2 regions of the Streptomyces sp. NPDC043861 genome follow, and region 2 is predicted to be linked to the other one. Evidence: riboswitches for the same ligand, from Rfam matches in the RefSeq annotation. Region 2 holds a riboswitch; the other holds the start of a gene.

Region 1 (8,788 bases), on a different contig from region 2:
GTGCATGACGGTGGGGCGCATTATGTTGCTGATATGACCGATGGCGGGGAGCTTTCCGAGCGGGACCGGGCCGTGCTCGGGCTGGAGCGTGCCGACTGGGCCGGGCCCGGGGCCAAGGAACGAGTGATCCGGGAGCGGTTGGGGATGTCGCCGACCCGGTACTACCAACTGCTGAACGCGTTGCTGGACGACCCGCGTGCGCTCGCGCACGACCCGGTGACCGTCAACCGGCTTCGGCGAGTGCGGGACTCCAGGCGCGAGCGCCGATAGGGTCGGAAGCATGGGCAGCCATGCGGACGACGTACTGCCGGAGCCGAGCACTCCCGCCGGACGGGAAGGGCTCGCCGCGATCCTCGAAAGGCCACAGGACACCGTGGTCGCGCTGGACTTCGACGGGACGCTCGCGGAGATCGTGCCCGACCCGGAGCAGGCGCGGGCGCACCCCGGTGCCGTGCCCGCCATCGCCGCGCTCGCGCCGCACGTGGCGTCCGTCGCCGTCGTGACCGGGCGCCCGGCCGGCGTCGCCGTGCGGTACGGCGGGTTCGCCGGTCACCCCGGCCTGGAGCACCTCGTCGTACTCGGCCATTACGGCGCCGAGCGGTGGGACGCGGTCAGTGGTGAGGTCCACGCCCCCGCCCCCCATCCGGGTGTCGCCGCCGTACGCGCGGAGCTGCCCGGGCTCCTCGATGCGATCGGTGCCTGGCAGGGCACCTGGATCGAGGAGAAGGGCCGGGCGGTGGCCGTGCACACGCGCCGCGCGGAGGATCCGCAGGCCGCCTTCGAGTCGCTGCGTACCCCGATCGCGGAGCTGGCGGCCCGTCACGGGCTGATCGTGGAGCCCGGCCGGCTCGTCCTGGAGGTACGTCCGCCCGGGGTCGACAAGGGCGTGGCGCTGGAGGAGTTCGTCCGGGAGCAGAGGGCGGGTGCCGTGCTGTACGCGGGCGACGACCTCGGTGATCTCGCGGCCTACGCCGCCGTCGAGAAGCTCCGCTCCGACGGGGTGCCCGGGCTGTTGCTGTGCAGCGGCACCGAGGTTCCCGAGCTCGCCGAGCGTGCGGACGTGCGGCTGTCAGGCCCCGCCGAGGTCGTCACGACCCTCGCTGCCCTCGCCCAGCGCCTCCAGCGCACGTAGCTGTTCCAGGAACCACTTCTGCGGCGGCAGCGCGGTCGCCGCCGCGGCCAGTCGCTTGGTGCGCTCGGCCCGTTCCCCGTCCGGCATCGTCAGGGCCCGGTGCAGGGCCGCGGCCGTTCCGGTCACGTCGTAGGGGTTCACCACGATCGCCTCGTCGCCCAGCTCCTCGTACGCCCCGGCCTCCCGCGACAGCACCAGGGCGCATCCCGCGTCCGAGACGATGGGGATCTCCTTGGCGACCAGGTTCATCCCGTCCCGGATCGGGTTGACGAGCGCCACGTCCGCCATGCGGTACGCGGCGAGCGACCGTGCGAAGTCGTCCTTGACGTGCAGCACGACGGGTGTCCAGCCGGGCGTCCCGTAGCGTGCGTTGATCTCCTCCGAGAGCCGCGCGACCTCGGCCGTGTAGTCGCGGTAGACGGGCAGGTCCTGCCGGGACGGGTAGGCGAAGGCCACGTGCACGACCCGCTCGCGCCACTCGGGGTGCGTGTCGAGCAGCGTCCGGAAGGCGAGGAGCCCGCGGACGATGTTCTTGGACAGTTCGGTCCTGTCCACCCGGACGATCGTCTTCCGGGCGCCCGGCCCGGCGTCCTCACCGCCGATCTGGTCGCGCAGCGCGACCATGCGCTCCTCGACGTCCAGCTCGTGCGAGCGCCGCCGCAGGAACTCGGCGTCCGCGCCCAGTCCGTGCACCCCGATGTCCGTCTCGCGCGGCTCCCCGCCGGGTGCTGCGTGGCTGACCCAGCGGCGCGGATCGCCACCGGGCACCAGCGCGGCGGCATCGGGCAGGGTCTGGTCCGCACACCACATGAACGCGTGCGCCCACCGTGAGGTGAGGAACCCGAGCCTGTCCGCGCCGAGCATCCCGCGCACCAGTTGCTGCGCGATGTCGTCCGGCAGCATGCGGAAGTACTCCGGCGGCGCCCACGGCGTGTGGGAGAAGTGCCCGATCCGCAGATCGGGGCGGAGTTCACGCAGCATCCCGGGTGCGAGCGCCAGATGGTAGTCCTGGACCATCACGACCGCGTGGGGCGCAGCCTCCTGCGCCAGTGCTGCGGCGAAGGCGCGGTTGTAGGTCTCGTACGCCGCCCACTGCCGCCGGAACTCCGCGTCGAACACCGGCTCCAGCGGGGTCTGATACAGCATGTGGTGGACGAACCAGAGCACCGAGTTGGCGATGCCGTTGTACGCGTCCGCGTGCACGGCGGGGTCGATGTCCAGCATCCGCACGCCCGGCTCGGCGACACCGCGCCGCACGGCCTCCCGGTCGCCGTCCCCCAGTGCCGCGCACACCCACAGGGCGCCCGCGTCGGGGCCGATCGCCGACAGGCCGGAGACCAGCCCGCCGCCGCCGCGCCTCGCGTCGAGTGTGCCGTCCTCACGGAAGGCGTATGTGACCGGACCGCGGTTGGAGGCGACGAGTACCTGCGCCGCGCGCTCGGAGACCATGTCGCCAAACCTAGCCCGCACCGTAACCGCTCAAACGTATGGCCGGACTCCGTCGGCGGAGTCCGGCCATATGCTCACCCGATCAGTGGCCGCGGCGCCGGCCGCGGCTCGCGGCGATCGCGATCGCCCCGGCCGCCGTGATCGTCAGTGCGACACCGCCGAGCAGCCACAGCCGCTCGGTCCTGGTGCCGGCCGCGGCGATCTCGTGGGCACTGCCGTTGGCTCCGGCGGCACTGCCGGGCACTCCCTGGCCGGTTCCGGGCCGCTCGGGTGCGCCCTGTTCCCCCGGGGTGCGGGACTGTGCGGGATTTCGGGGCGGCGCCGGCCGCGCCTGCAGCGTCTCCTCGCCGGGATGGGCCGTGGCCGGTTCCCGCGGCCGCCCCTGCCCGGGTTCCGCCGGGTCCGCCGACGTCACGGAGCACTTCCCGTCGGTACCGGGCTTCTCGCAGCCTGGCGGGGCCGGCTCCGCCCCGGCGGTGTCCCGGGCCTTTCCGTTCCCGGTGCCCTCCTCGCCGACGGTGACCGTGTACGTCACCGTCGTGTCCATGGGCGAGGACGGCGACCCGGACGCGTTCGTGGTGGCTTCGGGATCCGGCACGGGCGTGGAGAGGGTGAGCGCCGACGCCACATAGGCGTCGGCTCCCGACTCGAACGACACCTTCGCGGACGTGGCGCCCCCACCGGTCCTCGCCTGACCGTCCACGAGGAACCGGTCGCCCATGGGACCCCGGCCGCCCCCGTACGCGGCCACGGACGCCCGGATCTGTCCGCCCGGGCGGTAGAGGCCGCTCACCGACACGGTCGTCGCGGGGGAAGCGGGGAGTTGCGGTACATGCCCGCCGTGGACGTGGATGCTGCGCAGTTCCGGGGCGTACATGGCGTCGGGGCGGTCGTACGCGTACACGACCGTCAGCGACCAGCCCGCGCCGCAGCCCTGGCCGGCTGCGGACCAGATGCCGCCGACCGCGACGGGCAGCGGGGCGCCGGAGCCGGTGACGCCCTTGAAGGCGGCGGTGACGTCGGCCTCGCCGGTGTAGAAGTGCGGTCCGGCTGCGGATTCCCGGTCCTGGACCAGATGCTCCGCGTGGACCGCGACCGGCTTGTTCCGGTTGACGCCGATCGTGGGTGCGGAGGCGAGCGGACCGCCGGAGGGCGAGTCCGCCTTCCGCCGGTCTTCCTTTCGCCGGTCCGCGTCCGCCCGGCGCGCTTTCCGGCGGTCCGTGTCCCGGCGGTCCGTGGCCGCGCCGGCGGCGTCGCAGCGGTGGAGCAGGCGGCCGCCAGGGCTCCGGTACGTGCCGTCGTTGCCGCCCCAGAACAGCCGGGCGTACTCGACACGGGCGCCGGGCGGGACGACTACCCGGCCGGTCCCGGTCCCGTCGCTCCCGACCGTGGTGCCGGTGGTGGTGAAGTCGCCGAAGAGCGATTCGTCGTAGCGCTTCTTGAAGGGGGACACGACATCTGCGGCAGCCCGCCCGGGGGTGAGCATTCCGGTCGCAACGACGGCAGAGGCGGTCGTGAGAACCGCCAGGGCCCCGACGAAACGAGGCGACCTGGAATTCCGGCGCCGAGCGCCCGTGAGTTTCGTATAGCCCATATCAACGCAACTTAGACAATCCGCCCCGTTGGCGCGTGCTGCGCCGCATGTGCGTTAGGCCGCCGGTGTCGTCAGGCCGCTCTGCGCGTCGCGTATTCCGCGATCTCCAGCATGGGCGGCCGCTCCCGGGTGTCCACCTCGTGCGTCCGTGGCACGAACCCGTCCTCGCCCCGTTCGAACTGCGTCAGCGCCGGGCGCACCAAGTGGCCTCGGGACAGCCGGAGTTGGGCCGTGCGGTAGATCGCCGCCGCCATCCGGCCCAGCGCCTGTCCGTCCTGGTGCCGGTGCAGCCGCACCCCCACGTCGACCTGCGCCAGAGCGTCGAGCCCCACGGTGTGCAGCGCATCGACCAGCAGCCCGAGCTCCACCCCGTATCCCACCGGGAACGGCAGCCGCTCCAGCAGCGAGCGCCGCGCCGCATACTCCCCGCCCAGGGGCTGGACGAACCCGGCCAGCTGCGGCCAGTGCAGATTGAGCAGCGGGCGTGCGACCAGTTCGGTGACCCTGCCCCCCTGCTCGGGCCCGCCGGGACGGTCGCCTTCCGCCTTCGCCGCTCCCAGCGGCCGGTCGTACATCGCCTTCACGAACTGGACGTCCGGCTCGGTCAGCAGCGGTCCGACGATCCCGGAGACGAAGTCGGCGGAGAACTCCCTCAGGTCCGCGTCCACGAAGCAGACGATGTCGCCGCTCGTCACCAGCAGTGAGCGCCAGAGCACCTCGCCCTTGCCCGGCACGGCCGGTATTCGGGGGAGTATCGCGTCGCGGTGCACCACCCGGGCGCCCGCCTTCGCCGCCACCTCGGACGTGCGGTCCGTCGAACCCGAGTCCACGACCACCAGCTCGTCCACGAGCGGCACCGCCTCGGTCATGAGCTCACGCCGGATCACGTCGACAATGTCGCCGACCGTCTCCTCCTCGTTCAGGGCGGGCAGCACGACACTGACGGCCGAGCCGTGCTTGGCCGCGCGTTTCGCGGCGACGAGCCGGTCGAGCGGGCGGTCTGCCACGGACCAGGACCGCCGGCCGAGCCAGCGCTCCACCTCTTCCAGCACATGATCTCCATCTCGCGGATCGGACGACCATCTCAGCCGCCCAGGGGTTCGGTTACAGTCTTGAACAACGCGGACGACCATCGCATGCCGGGGTCGTCCCGCCGACAATCACATACCGCTCATCCAGAGGGGCAGAGGGACACGGCCCGTTGAAGCCCCGGCAACCCTCCAGCCGGCTCTCGTCGCAGGTCGTACGACACGCGCGCGAGGCCCCGGCTAGGGAAGGTGCCAATTCCGTCTCGTGGCGAGATGCGCCGCGAGGAAGATGAGGAGAAAGGGCCTCGCCTCCATGGCTGCGCAGACTGTCGCCACCACCACCGAATCCGTTGATCTGGGCCCTGCCTCCGGGCTTTCCTGCCGCGAGTGCGGCGAGCGGTTCGCTCTGGGTCCGATCTTCGCCTGTGAGATCTGTTTCGGGCCGCTCGAAGTCGCCTACGACCTGCCGACCGGCGACCCCGAAGGCCTGCGCAAGCAGATCGAGAACGGCCCGGACAACATCTGGCGCTACGCGCCGCTCCTCCCCGTCCCCGCCGACGTGGCGAGCAAGCCGAACCTGAACCCGGGCTGGACCCAGCTCGTCAAGGCCGACAACCTCGCCCGCGAGCTGGGCGTCACCGGCGGTCTCTACGTCAAGGACGACTCCGGCAACCCGACGCACTCCTTCAAGGACCGCGTCGTCGCCCAGGCCCTGGAGGCCGCCCGGGCCTTCGGCTTCACCACGCTCTCCTGCTCCTCCACCGGCAATCTGGCCGGCGCGGTCGGCGCCGCCGCCGCGCGTGCCGGCTTCCGCTCCTGCGTGTTCATCCCGCACGACCTGGAGCAGGGCAAGGTCGTCATGGCCGCGGTCTACGGCGGCGAGCTCGTCGGTATCGAGGGCAACTACGACGACGTCAACCGCTTCTGCTCCGAGCTCATCGGCGACCCGGCGGGCGAGGGCTGGGGCTTCGTCAACGTCAATCTGCGGCCGTACTACGGCGAGGGCTCGAAGACACTCGCGTACGAGATCTGCGAGCAGCTCGGCTGGCGGATCCCCGACCAGATCGTCATCCCCATCGCCTCCGGATCCCAGCTGACCAAGATCGACAAGGGTCTGCAGGAGCTGATCAAGCTCGGTCTCGTCGAGGACAGGCCCTACCGGGTCTTCGGTGCCCAGGCGGAGGGCTGCTCCCCGGTGTCGGTGGCCTTCAAGGCCGGCCAGGACGTGGTCAGGCCGCAGAAGCCGGACACCATCGCCAAGTCCCTGGCGATCGGCAACCCCGCCGACGGCCCCTATGTCCTGGACATCTGCCGTCGCACCGGCGGCGCCGTGGAGGACGTGACCGACGAGCAGATCGTGGATGCGATCAAGCTGCTGGCCCGCACGGAGGGCATCTTCACGGAGACCGCCGGCGGGACGACCCTCGGTGTGGCGAAGAAGCTGATCGAGGCGGGTGTCATCGACCCCTCCCTCACGACCGTCGTCGTCAACACGGGTGACGGCCTCAAGACCCTCGACGCGGTGGCCCCCACGGCGGGTATGTCCGCAGTCATCCGCCCCAACCTGGACTCCTTCCGAGAGGCTGGTCTCGCATGAGCGTCAACGTCCGCATCCCCACCATCCTCCGCACCTATACCGGCGGCCAGGCCGAGGTCCCGGCGCAAGGTGCGACCCTCGCCGAGGTCATCGCCGACCTGGAGAAGAACCACACGGGCATCGCCGCCCGCGTCCTGGACGACCAGGGCAAGCTGCGCCGCTTCGTGAACGTGTACGTCAACGACGACGACGTCCGCTTCGAGCAGGGCCTGGAGACGGCGACGCCGGACGGTGCCGGGGTTTCGATCATCCCCGCCGTCGCCGGCGGCTGCTGACTCCGGATCGACTGCGGGCCGACTCCGGGCCGGCCTCGGACCCACCCGTACCGGTTACGCTGCGCTACCTGAATTGCCCCCTCCGCAAGCTAAGCGGAGGGGGCAATTCTGTGTGGTTGAGCGCGGTAGAGTTGGGAAGTCCCCTCCGCTGCGTGTGCCAGACGCATATACGAATGCGTCCGCACACGATGAGAAACAGCCAAAGTGTTCGAGCGTATTGCGCGTTAAGTGCGCTTTGTCCGGCCTGACTTGCCCGGCAATGCTCGGAATCCTTCCCTTTGCCCGTTCGGGCGTGCCCAGATTTCTCGTCCGATTGACCTGTTGCAGACGGCAGTTGGACAGATACATTCAGCCGCGGTCGACGCGTTCCGGTACACACTCTTGGCGGTCTCCGCGATGCCCCCTGGGGGTAAGGAAACTCTCCGTGAGTGAGATCCGAAGTGAGTTCTGACCCGGGTCCGCGAAGTGCGGTCCTGTGCAAGGGCCAGTAATAGGGGAGTTAGGCATGGCTCAGGGCACCGTCAAGTGGTTCAACGCGGAGAAGGGGTACGGCTTCATCGCGGTCGACGGTGGTGCGGATGTTTTCGTCCACTACAGCGCGATCCAGATGGACGGTTACCGCACCCTGGAGGAGGGTCAGCGGGTCGAGTTCGAGATCTCGCAGGGCCAGAAGGGGCCGCAGGCGGACATGGTCCGCGTAGCCGGCTGAGCGCCGACTGACTGCAGCGACATGACGGAGGGCCCGTACCTAGGGGGTGCGGGCCCTCCGCCGTGTCCGGGTTTCTCCGGCCGCGACCGCTCCCGGCCGTCACCCGCGCCCACCGTTCGCCGGGGCTTCTTCCGAGGCGCCGCTCCCGCCCGTCACCCGGCCGCCGCGACCTCGCCGAGGTCCTCGAAGCCGCTTGCACTCGAGGGGGTCGAGTGCTAATCATTGGCGTTAGCACTCTACGAGTGAGAGTGACAACTAAGGACCGGGTCGGTGAGGCCCGCAGGCCTCGTGGGGCCAGGAACCACAAGGCATGCAGGCCGTCCGTCGCGGGCGCCAACGCGGTCCGGAGCAATCCTCCCCCGTGGCCTGCTGCGCGGGGGGACCCCCAAGTCCGGGAGGACCACTTCACATGGCCAAGATCATCGCGTTCGACGAGGAGGCACGGCGCGGTCTCGAGCGCGGGATGAACCAGCTCGCCGACGCCGTCAAGGTCACCCTTGGCCCCAAGGGCCGGAACGTCGTCCTCGAGAAGAAGTGGGGCGCCCCCACGATCACCAACGATGGTGTCTCCATCGCCAAGGAGATCGAGCTCGAGGACCCGTACGAGAAGATCGGCGCCGAGCTGGTCAAGGAAGTCGCCAAGAAGACGGACGACGTCGCCGGTGACGGTACGACCACCGCGACCGTTCTCGCCCAGGCGCTCGTCCGCGAGGGCCTGCGCAACGTGGCGGCCGGTGCCAACCCGATGGCCCTGAAGCGCGGTATCGAGAAGGCCGTCGAGGCCGTCTCCGGTGCGCTGCTCGACCAGGCCAAGGAGGTCGAGACCAAGGAGCAGATCGCTTCCACCGCCTCCATCTCCGCCGCCGACACCCAGATCGGCGAGCTCATCGCCGAGGCCATGGACAAGGTCGGCAAGGAAGGCGTCATCACCGTCGAGGAGTCCCAGACCTTCGGTCTGGAGCTGGAGCTCACCGAGGGTATGCGCTTCGACAAGGGCTACATCT
Region 2 (8,788 bases):
CGCGCATCCAGGACATCGACGAGCGGGCCGCCAGGCGGTCCGAGCGCACCGTCGCCATGCTGTTCACGCTCTCGATGCTCGCCACTGTCGGCTTCATCGCGTCGTACGTGATCTTCCCGGTGAACCAGATCGTCTACATCTGGCCGATCGGTCACATCAGCGCGCTGAACTTCGCGCTCGGCATGACGCTCGGCATCGCGCTGTTCTGCATCGGCGCGGGTGCGGTCCACTGGGCCCGCACCCTGATGTCCGACGTGGAGATCGCCGACGAGCGTCACCCGATCGCCGCCGAGCCCGAGGTCAGGGCCAAGGTCATGGCCGACTTCGCGGCGGGTGCGGAGGAGTCCGGCTTCGGCCGGCGCAAGCTGATCCGCAACACGATGTTCGGTGCGATGGCCATGGTGCCGCTCTCCGGCGTGATGCTGCTGCGCGACCTGGGCCCGCTGCCCGAGGAGAAGCTGCGCAAGACGCTGTGGTCCAAGGGCAAGCTGCTCATCAACATGAACACGCATGAGCCGCTCCGCCCCGAGGACATCGCCGTCGGTTCGCTGAGCTTCGCCATGCCCGACGGGCTGAGCGAGCACGACCACAACTTCCAGACGCAGATCGCCAAGGCCGCCCTGATGATCGTCCGCATCCAGCCGGACGAGATCAAGGACAAGCAAGAGCTCGAGTGGTCGGTCGACGGCATCGTGGCCTACTCGAAGATCTGCACCCATGTGGGATGCCCGATCTCGCTGTACGAGCAGCAGACGCACCACGTGCTCTGCCCGTGCCACCAGTCCACCTTCGACCTCTCCGACGGCGCCCGCGTCATCTTCGGCCCGGCCGGTCACCCGCTTCCGCAGCTGCGGATCGGCGTGAATGACGAGGGCTTCCTCGAGGCGCTCGGCGACTTCGAAGAGCCCGTCGGTCCTGCCTTCTGGGAGCGCGGATGAGTACTGCAACTGACGCCAAGCGCAAGGCACCCGCAGGTGAGCGGGTCGCCGACTGGGCTGACGGCCGGCTCGGGATCTTCTCCCTGGCCAAGAGCAACATGCGCAAGATCTTCCCGGACCACTGGTCCTTCATGCTGGGTGAGGTCGCGCTCTACAGCTTCATCATCATCATCCTCACGGGTGTGTACCTGACGCTGTTCTTCCACCCGTCCATGAACGAGGTGGAGTACCACGGCACGTACGTGCCGATGCAGGGTGTCCTGATGTCGGAGGCGTACGCCTCGACGCTGGACATCAGCTTCGACGTCCGCGGTGGTCTGCTCATCCGGCAGATCCACCACTGGGCGGCGCTGATCTTCCTCGCGGCGATGTTCGTGCACATGATGCGCGTCTTCTTCACGGGCGCCTTCCGCAAGCCGCGCGAGATCAACTGGCTGTTCGGCTTCCTGCTGTTCGTCCTGGGCATGTTCACCGGTTTCACCGGCTACTCGCTCCCGGACGACCTGCTCTCCGGCACCGGTGTTCGCTTCACCCAGGGCGCGATCCTGTCCGTGCCGGTCGTCGGCACGTACATCTCGATGTTCCTGTTCGGCGGCGAGTTCCCCGGCGGCGACTTCGTCGCCCGGTTCTACTCGATCCACATCCTGCTGCTGCCGGGCATCATGCTCGGCCTGCTGGTGGCGCACCTGATCCTGGTCTTCTACCACAAGCACACGCAGTTCGCGGGTCCCGGACGTACCAACAAGAACGTCGTCGGCATGCCGCTGCTGCCGGTCTACATGGCCAAGGCCGGAGGCTTCTTCTTCCTGGTCTTCGGTGTGATCGCGATCATCGCCGCCATCGCGCAGATCAACCCGATCTGGGCCATGGGGCCGTACCGTCCGGACCAGGTGTCCACCGGCGCCCAGCCCGACTGGTACATGGGCTTCGCCGAGGGTCTGATCCGCTTCATGCCGGGCTGGGAGATCAACCTCTGGGGCCACACCCTGGTCCTGGGCGTGTTCATCCCGCTGGTGCTGTTCCCGCTGGTGCTCGGTCTGATCGCGGTCTACCCGTTCTTCGAGTCCTGGCTCACCGGCGACAAGCGCGAGCACCACATCGCGGACCGGCCGCGCAACGCGCCGACCCGTACCGCTTTCGGTGTGGCCTGGGTGACCGCGTACATGGTCATGCTGATCGGTGGTGGAAACGACCTCTGGGCGACCCACTTCAACCTGTCGATCAACGCGATCACCTGGTTCGTCCGGATCTTCTTCATCGCCGGACCGGTCATCGCCTTCATCGTCACCAAGCGGATCTGCCTGGGTCTGCAGCGGCGCGACCGCGACAAGGTGCTGCACGGACGCGAGTCCGGCATCATCAAGCGGCTGCCGCACGGTGAGTTCGTCGAGATCCACGAGCCGCTGTCGCCGGGCGACCGGTTCAAGCTCACGGCGCACGAGCAGTACGAGCCGGTCGAGATCGGCCCGACGGTCGACGAGAACGGCGTCGAGCGCAAGGTCAAGCTCTCGGAGAAGGTCCGTTCGAAGCTGAGCAAGGGCTACTTCGGGGACGGGAACCAGATTCCCAAGGCCACTGCTGAGGAGTACAAGGAGATCACCAGCGGCCACGGCCACCACTGATCCCACCCACTGATCCCAGCTGTCGCCACAGCTGGGGGAACCCCCGGCCGTTGCCGGGAAAGAGCCCCGTCCATTCGCTGGACGGGGCTCTTTGCCGTACCCGGGGGTGGATAGGGTGGAGGCATTCCCATACGGACGGACCCAGGAGCGGCTATGAGCGCTGTGACTCCCGCAGAGGGGGGTATCCCCGGCGGAGCAAGGGGGAGTACTACCGCGGCGGGCCGTTCCTGGCCCGAGGTGCTGGACTCCCTCCTTTACGGCCGCGACCAGAGCGCGGATGCCACGGCATGGGCCATGGACCGGATCCTGCGCGGTGAGGCCACCAATGCGCAGATCGCCGGGTTCGCCGTCGCCCTGCGGGCCAAGGGCGAGACCGTCGAGGAGATCGCCGGTCTGGTGCGGACCATGTACGAGCACGCCCGGGTGATCGACGTTCCGGGGCCCAGCGTCGACATCGTGGGCACCGGCGGCGACGGTGCCAAGACCGTCAACATCTCGACGATGTCCGCGATCGTCGTGGCCGGCGCCGGTGCGAAGGTGGTCAAGCACGGCAACCGGGCCGCGTCCAGCGCGAGCGGCGCCTCGGACGTCCTGGAGAAGCTCGGCGTCAATCTGGAGCTGACGCCCGAGCGGGTGGCGGAGGTCGCCGAGGAAGCGGGAATCACCTTCTGCTTCGCGGTGAAGTTCCACCCCGCCCTGCGGCATGTGGCGGCGGCACGCAAGGAACTCGGAATCCGTACGACCTTCAACTTCCTGGGTCCGCTCACCAACCCTGCCCGGGTGAAGGCCCAGGCCACGGGGGTCGCCGATGCCCGGATGGCGCCGATCATGGCCGGGGTGCTGGCCGAGCGCGGATCCAGCGCACTGGTCTTCCGCGGTGACGACGGGCTGGACGAGCTCACGACGACCGCGACCTCCCGGGTCTGGGTCGTGCGGGACGGCTCGGTGCGCGAGGAGGCCTTCGACCCCCGGGACGTGGGCATCGAAACGGTGCCGGTGGAGGCCCTGCGCGGCGCGGACGCCTCGTACAACGCGGATGTCGCCCGACGGCTGCTGGCCGGCGAGACCGGCCCGGTCCGGGACGCCGTCCTGCTGAACTCGGCGGCCGCGCTGACCGCCCTCGACCCCGGCGCCGGCACTCTGGTGGAGCAGCTGCGGGCAGGCATGGCGCGGGCCGCCGAGTCCATCGACTCCGGCGCGGCGAGGCAGGCACTGGAGCGGTGGGTGGCGGCCAGCAACCGCTGACGGCCGGAACAACGCCCACGGGTGGTGACGCAAGGCGCAGTCCAGATTGCGGACTGCGCCTTGCGCGTTACCGGTCGTATGGCAGGATGCTTTCCAAGGTCATGAGTGACAGCGATTACGGCCCCGGCCCGCTGTCCGGCAACCCTCCGTCCGTGGCGGGGTGCCCCGGGTGAAGACCAGGCCGTGGGCAGCGAGGTCCGTGGCAAGCGCGGACCCCTTGCAACCCCTGGGGTCCAGGTCCTCAAGGGAGCAGTTCTCGTGAGCAAGCGAATGCGCTAGGGCCCCTCGGCCCCTCTTCCCACACCTCCGTGCGGCGCCGCCGCGCGTTGAGGGCAACACCCGTATGCCGAGCGGCAGTTGTGCCGCCGCGCGGGTTCTTCACAGCCAATTCGCCTTTGTCTGCCGGGAGATGCTGCCATGTCCGCACGCCTGAACACCGCCACGACCGTCACCGCCCCCATCTCGGCCGGAACGGCGGACGAGACCGCCGCCACCGCCACCGCCACCGCCACCGCCACGGCCGTCGGCGCCGCCGATACCGACCCCTGCTGTGAGGCTCCGCTGCCGGTGCTCGGCCGCGATGTCACCGTCCCGCTCGTGACCGGCGGCGAGGTCACCTACGCCGCCCTCGACTACGCGGCGAGCGCACCCGCCCTGCAGCGGGTGTGGGACGACGTGGCCGCCTACGCCCCGTACTACGGCAGCGTGCATCGCGGCGCCGGCTATCTCTCGCAGCTGTCCACGGACCTGTTCGAGAACAGCCGGGTGACGGTCCATGAGTTCCTCGACTGCCGGGACGACGACCAGGTCGTCTTCACCCGTTCGACGACGGACTCGCTGAATCTGCTCGCCGCCGCCCTCCCGGCCGGCTGCCAGGTCTTCGTCTTCGAGACCGAGCACCACGCCTCGCTGCTGCCGTGGAAGGACGCCGACGTCACCTACCTGGACGCGCCGCGCACCCCGGGGGAGGCGGTGCGGACCCTGGAGCGGGCGCTCGCCGGCCGTGCCCCTTCCTCCGGTTCGTCGAACGGGCAGGACCCCCTCTGCCCCGCGCTGGTCTGCGTCACCGGTGCGTCCAATGTGACCGGTGAGCTGTGGCCGGTACGGGAACTCGCGGCCGCAGCGCACGCCCATGGCGCACGGATCGTGCTGGACGCCGCCCAACTCGCGCCGCACCACCCCGTCTCCGTGCGCGACCTCGACGTCGACTGGGTCGCCTTCTCCGGGCACAAGCTGTACGCGCCGTTCGGCTCCGGTGTGCTCGCCGGTCGCGCGGACTGGCTGCAGGAGGCGGAGCCGTACCTCGCGGGCGGTGGCGCCTCGCGCAGGGTCACGCGGCGCTCCGACGGCGGCGTGGACGTCGACTGGCACACCACCGCGGCCCGCCACGAGGCCGGTTCGCCGAACGTCATCGGCGTCCACTCGATCGCCTCGGCCTGCAGGGCGCTGACGGAGGCCGGGTTCGGCACGCTCGTCGAGCGCGAGCAGCACCTCGTCGCGAAGGTCCGCGCAGGGCTCGCCGAGGTCCCGGAGGTCAGGGTGCTTTCGCTGTTCGGCGACGCGGCCCCCCGCGTCGGTGTCATTTCCTTCGTGGTGGAGGGCTGGAACAGCTCGCACTTCGCCGCCGCGCTCTCGGCCGAGTACGGCATCGGTGTGCGGGACGGGCTCTTCTGCGCCCACCCCCTGGTGCGCACGCTGCTCGGCAGCGACCCGCAGGAGGTGGGGGAGTGCGGTGCGCCGGAGGCCGAGCCCGGCGAGAGGTCCCTCAATGCGATCCGGGTCAGCTTCGGGGCCGGTACTCCGGACGAGCACATCGACCGGTTCGTACGGGCCGTGAAGGAACTGGTGCGCGACGGCGCGAAGTGGAACTACCGCACCGAGGACGGCAGGTGTGTGCCCGCGGTCTGAGCCGGACGACGGTGTGCGGGTCCCGTGCGGGAGAGAGCCCGGGACTCCACCGGCGGACGCCGGACGTGCTCGCCGCGCGTCCGGCCGAGGTGCTACGCGTCGAGACCGATCGCGAACGCCGCCTCGAGGTCGTGCTGGGAGTAGGTACGGAACGCCACATGCGTGTCCGTCCCCTCGACACCCGGGATCTTGCTGATACGCCCCGGGATGACGTCCGCGAGATCGTCGTGCTTGGCGACCCGGACCATCGCGATGAGGTCGTACGTACCGGTGACCGAGAAGACCTCGCTGACGCTGTCCAGCGAGGCGATCGACTCGGCGATCTCCGGGATGCGGTCCACGCTGGTCTTGATGAGCACGATCGCGGTGATCACGGCTGGTTGTCTCCCTCGGTGGCCGTGGCTTGGGCCTTCACTCTAGCTCCCTGCCGGAAGCGGCCCCATGCGTAGAGGAAGCCGACCACGAAGCCCACCAGATGCGCCAGATAGGCCACACCCGGTCCCGACGACGTGCTCTGCGCCTCCGCCAGCCACTGCAGGACGAACCAGAAGATCAGCACGATCCACGCGGGGAACCGCAGGGGCAGGAAGAAGAGGAAGGGGAAGAGGCTCGTCACCCGTGCTCGCGGGAAGAGGCAGAGGAAGGCACCGAGCACCCCCGAGATCGCCCCGGAACCCCCCACCAGGGTCTGTGCGGACTCCGCGTTCGCCGCGGCGTAGGCGAGGAGCGCCAGATATCCGCAGCCGATGTAGAACAGCGCGAACTGCAGATGCCCCATCCGCTCCTCCGCCATCGCGCCGAAGACATAGAGGAACAGCATGTTGCCCAGCAGGTGAAGCCAGCTGCCGTGCACGAACAGCGCGGTCAGGGGGGTGAGCAGCGCACGCGGGGAGCTGCGCATCAGTTCGCTCGGGATGACGCCCCAGCGCTCGAAGTAGGTGGTCGTCGTGACCAGCAGGGTGTCGCCCGTGCCGTACGAGGGGTTGAGTCCGGAGACCGGACCGGTGACGAACACCAGACAGCACAGGCCGATGACTCCGTAGGTCACTGCGGGGCCGTTCGCCGCGCCCCGGACCGTGCCTCTGACCGCCGTCCACCACTCGATCATGTCCAGAGCATGGCGTACCGGGACCGATGGGGAAGGACCGCCTCGCCGTGTCATGGCATGCCCCCGAGGTCGTAGGGTTACGGGCAGTACGCGCGACGAGACGAGGACGGCATGATGACGACGGTCCCCACACCGACTGCCACCACCCGGTGGCGATGCACGCTCTGCGGTAATCTCACCCGCTTCGATGTGACCCGTTCGTCCAAGGTCGTCGAGTATGTCCATCTGGACCTCGCGGGAGAGCCCACGGTGGAGGAGCGCGAGGTGCTCAGTGAGACCATCGAGTCGGTCCGCTGCCGCTGGTGCAACGCGGTGGACCAGATCGAACTGGTGGACAGGCCGGGCGCCGACTCCTGAACCGGAGCCGCCCGGGACGACAAGGAAACAGTAGGGGTGACGGATCGTGGAGCAGCCTGACAGCGGCGCCGGACCGGCCGGTGCGGCCGGTGGCGCGGCCGAGGCGCTCGACCGCCCGCTTCCCGAAGGCGTACGGCGGAGGGTCGTCGCCCTGGTGTCCGACGCGTTCGGTGGGCTGACCGTCAGCGACCTGCCCGCCCAGTTGCGGCAGTACGCCAGGTTCACTCCTACGCGTCGCGCCAAGTTCGCGGGCAACGCCATGGCGTCCGCCCTCGAGGGCGATCCGGTGTTCCGGCAGCGCATCGGCGAACGGCTGCGCGAGTCGCAGCCGGAGCTGGCGGAGGCGCTGGAGTCCGGGGCGCCGCCCCCGGCCGCCGATCCCGTCGACGTGGCGGCGGCCGCCTATGTGCTGCGCCCGGCCGGCTGGGTGAAGCTGGTGGCCGCCGCGGGCGAGGAGGCGCAGCGTGCGGACGCCGAGCGCGCCGACGAGGAGTCCCGGCGTGAGTTGGAGCGGCTGCGCGAGGAGAACGACCGGCTCAGGACGCAGATCCGGACCGAGACCGAGCGGCTGCGCACCGAGCTGGACGCCGCCCGCAAGGAAGCCGAATCGCTTCATCGCAAGCTGCGCAGTGCCCAGAGCGATGTGAAGCGCGGTGAGGCCGCACTGCGCCGCACCACGGCCGAGGCCGAGGCGGCCAGGGCGGAGGCACAGGCCCAGGTCTCCGCGGCCGAGAGCGAGGCCCGCCGGCTCAAGGCCCGGCTCGGCGAGGCCGAGTCGGTCGTCGAGGCGAGCCGCAGGGCTGCCCGCGAAGGCCGTTCGATCGAGGACATGCGGTTGCGGCTGCTGCTGGACACCCTGCTGGACGCGTCCCAGGGGCTGCGCCGGGAACTGGCCCTGCCACCGGCTTCGCTCCATCCCGCCGACACCGTCGACGCGGTCGAGCCGGGTCGTATGACGCCGAAGGACATCGCGGCGCGGGCGCTCTCGGAGACCGATCCCGCGCTCCTCGACCAGTTGCTCTCGCTGCCCCAGGTTCATCTCCTCGTGGACGGCTACAACGTCACCAAGACCGGCTATCCGACGATGCCGCTCGAGAAGCAGCGGCTGCGGCTGCTCGGCGGTCTCGCCATGCTGGCCGCCCAGACGGGGGCCGAGATCACCTGTGTCTTCGACGGGGCCGAACTTGCCGCTCCCGTGCTGCTCGCGCCGCCGCGCGGGGTGCGCGTGCTGTTCTCCAAGCCGGGTGTGACCGCGGACGAACTCATCCGGCAGCTGGTACGGGCCGAGCCGCCCGGCCGCCCGGTCGTCGTGGTCTCCACCGACCGTGAAGTCGCCGACGGTGTTGCGAAGGCGGGCGCCAGGCCGGTCGCGTCCACCATGCTGCTGAAGCGGCTTTCGCGCGTCTAAGGCGATTGGACCGGCTCGTAACTAGTGCGAGCAATGCCCGATTTCACGGAACGTACCGTCAAGTGGCCACTACTACGTGTGTGATGACTGTAAAAAATGTGCTGCGAGCGACAGTTTTTTCTGATGAGGATTTGAAGTGATCACGGGCAGGTCACTAGGGTCAGGCCTCGAACCTTCGCACGGTTGATCATCCATCCGGGAT

What was found. Region 2 has a riboswitch for S-adenosylmethionine ahead of AC068D_RS15385 (aminotransferase class V-fold PLP-dependent enzyme). Riboswitches for the same ligand answer to the same signal wherever they lie in the genome.
Region 1: it holds a riboswitch for S-adenosylmethionine, as region 2 does, so the genes downstream of both, thrC (threonine synthase) here and AC068D_RS15385 (aminotransferase class V-fold PLP-dependent enzyme) in region 2, are expected to answer to the same signal.

The regions. Positions count from the first base shown of each region.
Region 1 covers NZ_JBWKDP010000004.1:117,606-126,393, forward strand. Annotated here, with positions in the region: gene AC068D_RS11390 (DUF3263 domain-containing protein) at 34-270, shown strand; gene otsB (trehalose-phosphatase) at 281-1,132, shown strand; gene AC068D_RS11400 (alpha,alpha-trehalose-phosphate synthase (UDP-forming)) at 1,070-2,581, opposite strand; gene AC068D_RS11405 (hypothetical protein) at 2,664-4,034, opposite strand; gene AC068D_RS11410 (glucosyl-3-phosphoglycerate synthase) at 4,247-5,227, opposite strand; SAM riboswitch class I at 5,344-5,499, shown strand; gene thrC (threonine synthase) at 5,517-6,800, shown strand; gene AC068D_RS11420 (MoaD/ThiS family protein) at 6,797-7,075, shown strand; gene AC068D_RS11425 (cold-shock protein) at 7,581-7,784, shown strand; gene groL (chaperonin GroEL) at 8,194-8,788, shown strand, end outside.
Region 2 covers NZ_JBWKDP010000005.1:407,313-416,100, reverse strand. Annotated here, with positions in the region: gene qcrA (cytochrome bc1 complex Rieske iron-sulfur subunit) at 1-938, shown strand, start outside; gene qcrB (cytochrome bc1 complex cytochrome b subunit) at 935-2,560, shown strand; gene trpD (anthranilate phosphoribosyltransferase) at 2,714-3,805, shown strand; SAM riboswitch class IV at 3,903-4,020, shown strand; gene AC068D_RS15385 (aminotransferase class V-fold PLP-dependent enzyme) at 4,223-5,713, shown strand; gene AC068D_RS15380 (Lrp/AsnC family transcriptional regulator) at 5,806-6,087, opposite strand; gene AC068D_RS15375 (rhomboid family intramembrane serine protease) at 6,084-6,821, opposite strand; gene AC068D_RS15370 (hypothetical protein) at 6,936-7,178, shown strand; gene AC068D_RS15365 (NYN domain-containing protein) at 7,225-8,586, shown strand.